2 linked regions of the Bryobacter aggregatus MPL3 genome follow. The protein of the gene in region 1 binds, or shares a complex with, the protein of each later gene. Links are inferred from orthologs where the notes say so. Each region holds a gene or a part of one and is shown in the gene's direction. Other genes may lie near its edges.

What was found.
Region 2: the proteins of dnaB (region 1) and dnaG are in contact, whole or in part, in a crystal structure (PDB 2R6A), measured with the Geobacillus stearothermophilus proteins. The link is inferred for Bryobacter aggregatus MPL3 from one-to-one orthologs. Residues at the interface, in WP_033016901.1 of Geobacillus stearothermophilus: Ser13, Glu15, Ala16, Gln18, Glu91, Leu92, Asp94, Ala95, Val96, Pro97, Thr98, Ala99, Ala100, Asn101, Tyr104, Tyr105, Ile108; in WP_049624496.1 of Geobacillus stearothermophilus: Lys456, Leu457, Leu458, Pro459, Ala460, Asn463, Ala464, Leu467, Leu535, Leu536, Ile537, Ala538, Gln544, Glu545, Asp548, Tyr549, His552.

The regions. Positions count from the first base shown.
Region 1 is NZ_JNIF01000003.1:787,966-791,160, reverse strand. Bases 219-3,129 are described here. They hold dnaB (replicative DNA helicase), read left to right. Parts: upstream 219-936; coding sequence 937-2,322; downstream 2,323-3,129. Other genes in these bases: M017_RS27365 (TlpA family protein disulfide reductase), read right to left, coding at 2,913-3,129; M017_RS0104030 (hypothetical protein), read left to right, coding at 2,383-2,916; M017_RS0104040 (efflux RND transporter permease subunit), read left to right, coding at 219-868. Outside these bases: more of M017_RS0104040, read left to right, coding at 1-218; more of M017_RS27365, read right to left, coding at 3,130-3,195. UniProt on the Escherichia coli protein: The main replicative DNA helicase, it participates in initiation and elongation during chromosome replication. Travels ahead of the DNA replisome, separating dsDNA into templates for DNA synthesis.
Region 2 is NZ_JNIF01000003.1:4,054,111-4,057,393, forward strand. Bases 1-2,999 are described here. They hold dnaG (DNA primase), read left to right. Parts: upstream 1-616; coding sequence 617-2,383; downstream 2,384-2,999. Other genes in these bases: M017_RS0118755 (dipeptidase), read left to right, coding at 1-620; rpoD (RNA polymerase sigma factor RpoD), read left to right, coding at 2,478-2,999. Also shown: more of rpoD, read left to right, coding at 3,000-3,283. UniProt on the Escherichia coli protein: RNA polymerase that catalyzes the synthesis of short RNA molecules used as primers for DNA polymerase during DNA replication.

The DNA.
Region 1 (3,195 bases):
CACCGAGGTCGAGAACAATCTGAAGAGCCTGCTGGCTGGTGGCCGCGATCAGTCGATCTGGGATGACGAGATCATCCCGATTGAAACGCGTAGTCTCGCGCCTCCGGCGGTGGATGATCTGAAGACCGCTGTGCGGGACGCCATCCAGCGCCGTCCGGAACTGAAGAATCTGCGGCTGCGTCTCGAGTCGAACGAGTACCAGAAGGATCTGGCCCGCAATCAACTGCTGCCCGCGGTGAATCTGACGGGGGGGTATCTCAGCACGGGTCTTGCCGGTGTGGTGAACAATGCACCCAATCCGTTCACCTCGTCCGGGGCCGCACAGTTGGACAGAATCAACAAGCTTTCGCAGCTTGCCGGACTCGAGCCGCTGCCTGCAGCCATCGGAAGTAGTGTGCCGGGCAGCTTCATCGGCGGCTACGGCACCACGCTCAATAATCTGTTTGGCAACAACTATACAAGTTGGCAAGCCGGGATTCAGGTGGACTGGACCCTGCGCAATCGTGCGGCCAAGGAGAATCTGGTGCAGACCAATCTGACGGATCGCACACTGGTTCTGCAACGGACGCGCAGCGAGCAGCAGGTGGAGGCGGAGGTTCGCAATTCGCTGCAGTTCTTGCGAACGGCGGAACAGCGGATTGTCGCAGCCGAAGCCAGCGCCAGCGCGGCCAAGGAGAAACTGGACAGCGAACAGCGGCTGTTTGAAACAGGTGAAAGCACAAACTTCTTAGTGCTGACGCGCCAGAACGAATATGCCGATTCGCAACGCCGCGGCTTGGTGGCAAGGCTCGATTTCAATAAGGCGATTGCCCGTCTCGAACAGGCGCTGGGAGCCACGCTCGAGACCCATCAGATTTCCTTGCAGTAATCACAGGATCATCACATGTTTTCCACAGCTTCTCCACGCGGGGGAGTGCCAAACTATGGCTGTACGCGATGAATGTAGCTGACATCGCCTTCCAGAAAGGCCTACCCGCAAATCTTGAGGCCGAGCGCTTGACGCTCGGCGCCGTCCTGGTGGACCCCGCTCAGTTTCCGCTGGTGGGTGGCGAACTGACGGCAGAAGACTTCAGTCTCGAGTCACACCGCCGCATCTTCCAGCGCATGAGCGAATTGGCCGAGCGCGGCGAGCACATCGATCGCATTGCGCTGGCCAACGAGCTGATGCGCCATTCGGAGCTGGAAGGCGCAGGCGGCCTGAGCTACCTGATGAGCCTGGACGAAGGGCTGCCGCAACTGCTCAACGTCTTTGGCTACGTCAAAATCGTCCGCGAGAAGTCGACGCTGCGCAAGATCATCTTCACCGCGCAGAGCGTGATGGACAAGGCTTTCTTGGGCGTCGACGAGGCGAATCACATTCTCGCCGAGGCCGAAGAGTCCTTCCTCAATGTCGGCGCGGCGCGTGGCAAGAACACGCTGGCTACGCCAACCGAGATCATCGACGAGATTGGTCTCGATCAATTTCTCGATCCCAGCAATCGCATTAAGGGCGTCTCGACCGGCTTTACGAAGCTGGACGAGATGACAGGCGGCTTTCGTGAAGGCGAACTGATCATTCTGGCCGCGCGCCCCGCCATGGGCAAGACCGCCTTTGCGCTGAACATTGCGCAGCATGTCTGCGGGCCGAAGGTGAACAAGGCGGTGGCGGTGTTCTCGCTCGAAATGTCAAAAGAGAGCCTGCTCACTCGTATGGTTTGCGCCGCGGCGCGCGTGGACCAGCATCGCTTCCGCACCGGCTTTCTGGGCGATGATGAGCGGCGTCAGCTTGCGGTGGCGGCGACGGATTTGATGGATGCTCCGCTTTATCTCGACGATTCGCCGGGCATCAACATGATGGACATCCACGCGAAGCTACGCCGCGTGCAGGCCGAGCGTGGCCTTGGGCTTGTCGTCATCGACTACCTGCAACTCATGCAGGCTCGCGGCTCGCACGATAGCCGTACGCAGGAAGTCAGCTCGATCTCGCGCGGCATGAAGTTGCTCAGTAAGGAACTGCGTGTTCCGATTCTGGCTCTGAGTCAGTTGAGCCGTGCGCCGGAAACACGTCCCGGCGACCACCGTCCGCAGTTGAGCGATTTGCGCGAATCGGGTTCGATCGAGCAGGACGCCGACATGGTGTGCTTCCTGTTTCGTGAGGAAGTGTACAAACCTGATCGCGAAGATATTAAGGGACGCGCCGAGCTCATCATTTCCAAGCAACGTAACGGTCCGATCGGAAAAGTCGATCTTGCCTTCATGCACAAGTTCACAAAATTCGGCAATCTCGCCGATGAACCGGGGATGGGTGATGGCGGTGGTGGCGGTTCCGATGATTATGTGTAGCCCTTCGATCCTCTAGCGGCGATTTCCGCGCGTTTCTAAATAGAGAAACGAAGGAGAGAAATGCAGCTACACGAGTACCGGGCGATGGCTAAAGGCGCCCTTTCGGAAGTGAGATCAGTCGTTCGCTATCGAGGCTTAAACACCGCCGGAGGATGGATTCGAGACCCGCTCAATATCCCTCAGAAGTTTGCGGCTCGCTTGAAGTCCCAGAGCCTGGGCAATGAGCGTTCGGAGAAGTATAAGGGCCCCTTTGACCCGGTTCGTTACATCCACGAGATGGCAGCTCTGGCCAAGGACAGCAACACGGGGAACTGCAGCGAACTGTCTGCCGTTGCCTTTAAGTTTCTGGCGCGCAAGCAGGTGACTCCCATTGAATACTTTGGTGTCTTTCGTGGAGGGTGGAATCACGCCTTTGTCGTGTTGAACCGGCCGTCGGATATCCCGCTCAATGAGTTTGCCAAGTGGTCGGTGAACGCGGTGGTTTGCGATCCACTCTATGACCGGTCTGCCGACGCCGGCTTCCTGGCGGCGTGGTATCCACGCATGTTCCCTCTCACGGAGAAGGACATCTTCCTCCGGATTTGTGACGACTAGCGCAGTCGCTCGATCTGAGCGCTGAGTTCCTCTTTGGACATCGAGCCGGGATGGTAGAGGCGGACGATTCCGGCGCGATCGATCAGCACCAGGGTCGGCGTTGTCGAGGCGCCGTAGACGCGAAAGTTCTCCTCGCTGAGAGGGGCGCTCATGCCCGGGATGGAAGCGTAGTATCGATCGTAGATCGAGGCAATATACGTTCTCTCCTCGGGTTTTGTTGCGTCTTCGCCGCCTGCGGCGTAGCCGTAGTATTGTGTGGGGCCAATGATGGTGAGCCCC
Region 2 (3,283 bases), 3.3 Mb from region 1 along the record:
CCGCTCCCACCGCGGAAGAGCTGGCGAGCTGGGCTCGCCTTCCTTTCGATGCTGGCGCCTTTCAGCGTGAGGAGGCACGTGTCCATGCGCTGACCGGGGAACCCGGCTTCGGGGTTCTCGAACGTTCCTGGGCCCGGCCCACCTTTGAGATCCACGGCATCCGTGGTGGCTTCACCGGCCCCGGTGCGAAAACAGTGATTCCTTGCGAGGCAACGGTCAAGTTCAGTTGCCGCCTTGCCCCCGGTCAAGACCCCGTCCGGGTGGGTGAACTGCTCAACGCTGCCATCGAAGCGGCTGCGCTTCCCGGTGTCCGCACCCAGTTGAAAATCCTCCATAGCGCCAAGGCGAGCGTGGTCGATCCCGCCAATCCTTATGTCAGAAAAGCGGCACTTGCGATGACGGAAGTCTTCGGCCGCGAAACGGTCTTGACTCGCAGTGGAGGTTCCATTCCAATCGTCGGTCTCTTTGCCGAGACGCTGGGTGTTCCAAGCGTCCTCACCGGCTTTGGTCTGCCCGATGACAATCTGCATGCTCCGAATGAGAAGGTTTATCTGCCCAACATTGAGCGCGGCATCGAGGCAATCGTTCGCTACTGGCAATCTCTCGGAGAAGCGCTGTGAGTAATTTCGGCTTCAAGGACACACTCAAGAGTTCCGTCGACATTGTCCGCACGATTGGGGATTACATTCGTCTGCAAAAGATCGGCGGCAGTGCCCGCTACCGCGGACTCTGTCCCTTCCATCGCGAGAAGACTCCCAGCTTCTATGTGCATGCAGACCGCCAGTTCTACAAATGCTTCGGCTGCGGCAAGGGGGGCGATGTCTTCAGTTTCGTCATGGAAATTGAAGGTATGGGCTTCTATGAAGCGCTCAAGCTGCTGGCCGAGAAGAACGGCATCGAGATGCCCAAGCAGCGGGAAGACTTCGACCCGGAGAGCCGGAAGAAAGCCAGCATCCAGGATCTTCACGAAGTGGCTGCCAAGCATTTCCGCGACAACCTCTATGCGAGCGCGGGAGAACCGGGCCGCGGCTATCTCAACAAGCGTGGCATCGGCCAGAAGCTGGCTGAAGAATTCGGTCTGGGCTTCAGTGATCCCTCTGGCGGCCTCACCCGCCTCTTTGAGAAGCAGGGTGTCCCTGGGGAGTTGATGGAGCAGTCCGGCCTCTGCCTCAAACGGAACGATGGCCCCGGCTACTTCGACCGCTTTCGCAACCGGCTCATGTTCCCCATCTGGAATGAGAGCGGCAAAGTCATTGCCTTCGGAGGGCGCACTCTTGGCGACGATCAACCAAAGTATTTGAACTCACCAGAGACGCCGATCTACCGCAAGAGCCATGTCCTCTATAACCTCCACCATGCGAGAGAAGGCGCCCGCAAGTCCGGCCGGATGATTCTTGTCGAAGGGTACATGGATGTCATCGGCGTGCATTCCGCTGGAGTGCGGGAAGTGGTCGCCAGTTGCGGCACCTCGCTTACCAACCTGCAAGTGCGTTCGATGAAGCGTCATGCCGACCGGGTCATCATCAACTTCGATCCGGACAATGCCGGTGCGAATGCGGCGGAGCGTAGCATCCAGATCCTGCTGGAAGAGAGCCTGCAGATTCGCGTCTGCTCTCTGCCCGGTGGTCTCGATCCTGACGAGTATGTAAAGGCACATGGTGCAGAAGCTTATCTCGCCGAACTGAACCGGAGCCCTGGTTACTTCCACTGGCTTGCCGACCGCGCCCGGTCCCGCTTTGACATGCGCGAAGCCGAAGGCCGGATGGAAGCCTTCCGCTTCCTGCTGCCCGCTATCCAGAAACTTCCGGACAAACTGGAGCGCCTCGCCGTGGTCGGTGACATGGCGGTCCATCTGCGCGTCGAGCCGGGTGTCGTCCTTGATCAATTTCGAAAAGCAGCCGGCGACCGCAATGCTGCAAAAGCAGTGCAGATTGCGCCGCAGCGTCACTTGCCCGATCTCGAGAAGGTGCTCATCCGTCTCTTGCTGCATCATCCGGAAGCGCTGGCCGGATACTGTGACACCCTGCTCAGCATGGAAGGCTTTCCCAACTTGGAGAGTCATCACATCCTCGAAACGGCACTCAACATGCTGGCTGCCGATGGGGCCGTGGACTTCGCTGTCTTACAGTCCAAGCTCAGCGAAGCGGATGCAAACCTATTGGCCGCTCTGTTTTCTACCGATACGGAAGATGTCGAGAAAATGCATGGAGACCCAGCAGCGCAGTTACGGGCTTGTCTCGAGAAACTTAGCTATGACCAACGGGAGCGGCATCGGAAAGACCTGAGAATGCAGGTGCGTGAGGCCGAGCAACGCGGCGACATGCCTGAGGCAATGCGCTTGATGGAATTGGAAAGAAACCTTGAGCGCGCGCAGAAGCATTAGTCCGAGCTAGCCCCGCACCCCATTCTTACCGGCGTAAATTTTTGCTAGAGTGGGCCAAATAGTAAGTGCGTTTCAGGATTGAGTTTGGGGGGCTATGGAAGAGGACTTCAGATCCGGCGATGAAATGAGCGAAGGTGTCGCTGAACAAGTGATCCGTCGCATTGATGAGTTGGAGTCGCTTGCTCCCGTGGAGGGCTTTGGGGAGCGCGATCCCGAGTCGGGTGACGAGGTTTCCCCTGAAGTCCCGGACGGGGAGGAAGTTCTCGATGTCGTCGACAAGACCAATGATCCGGTTCGCATGTATTTACGCGAAATGGGAACTGTGGCTCTTCTCACTCGCGAAGGTGAGATTGCGCTCGCCCGCAAAATCGAGCGGGGCCAAAAGACTGTACTCCGGGCCCTCTCCCGTTCCTCTCTTGTAGTCGGTGAGATGATTCTGCTGGGGCAGGAACTTGAGCAAGGCGAAGTATCAATCTATGATCTATTGAGCCTGAGCGACAGCGCGGGCATCGATGGCGACATCACCGAAGAGGAGATCGAAGAGATCGAAGAGGACACGGCGCGGCCCGAACAGGAAGCCTTTCTGCTCAGCATCGCCGAAGTCGGGCGTCTTGCCCGCCGCGCGCAGCAGACGCGCCAGAAGCTCAGCTCGATCTCGCGCGGGATGAAGCCGAAGGAGCACCGCAAGCTTCGCTTCCTGCTGGCTCGCACGATTGTCGAGGCCTCGCGCGAAATCCGCAAGCACAGCCTCAGCTCCTGGCTGATGCATCGCTTCATGACCTGTTTGCGCAAGACTGTCGAACAACTGAAGTCGCATGAGTGGGAACTCAGCCGGCTGCAGCGGCGGGCCGAGGAGATGAAGATTGGTGCCGATTACCGCAAAGACATCAAGCTGCTCAC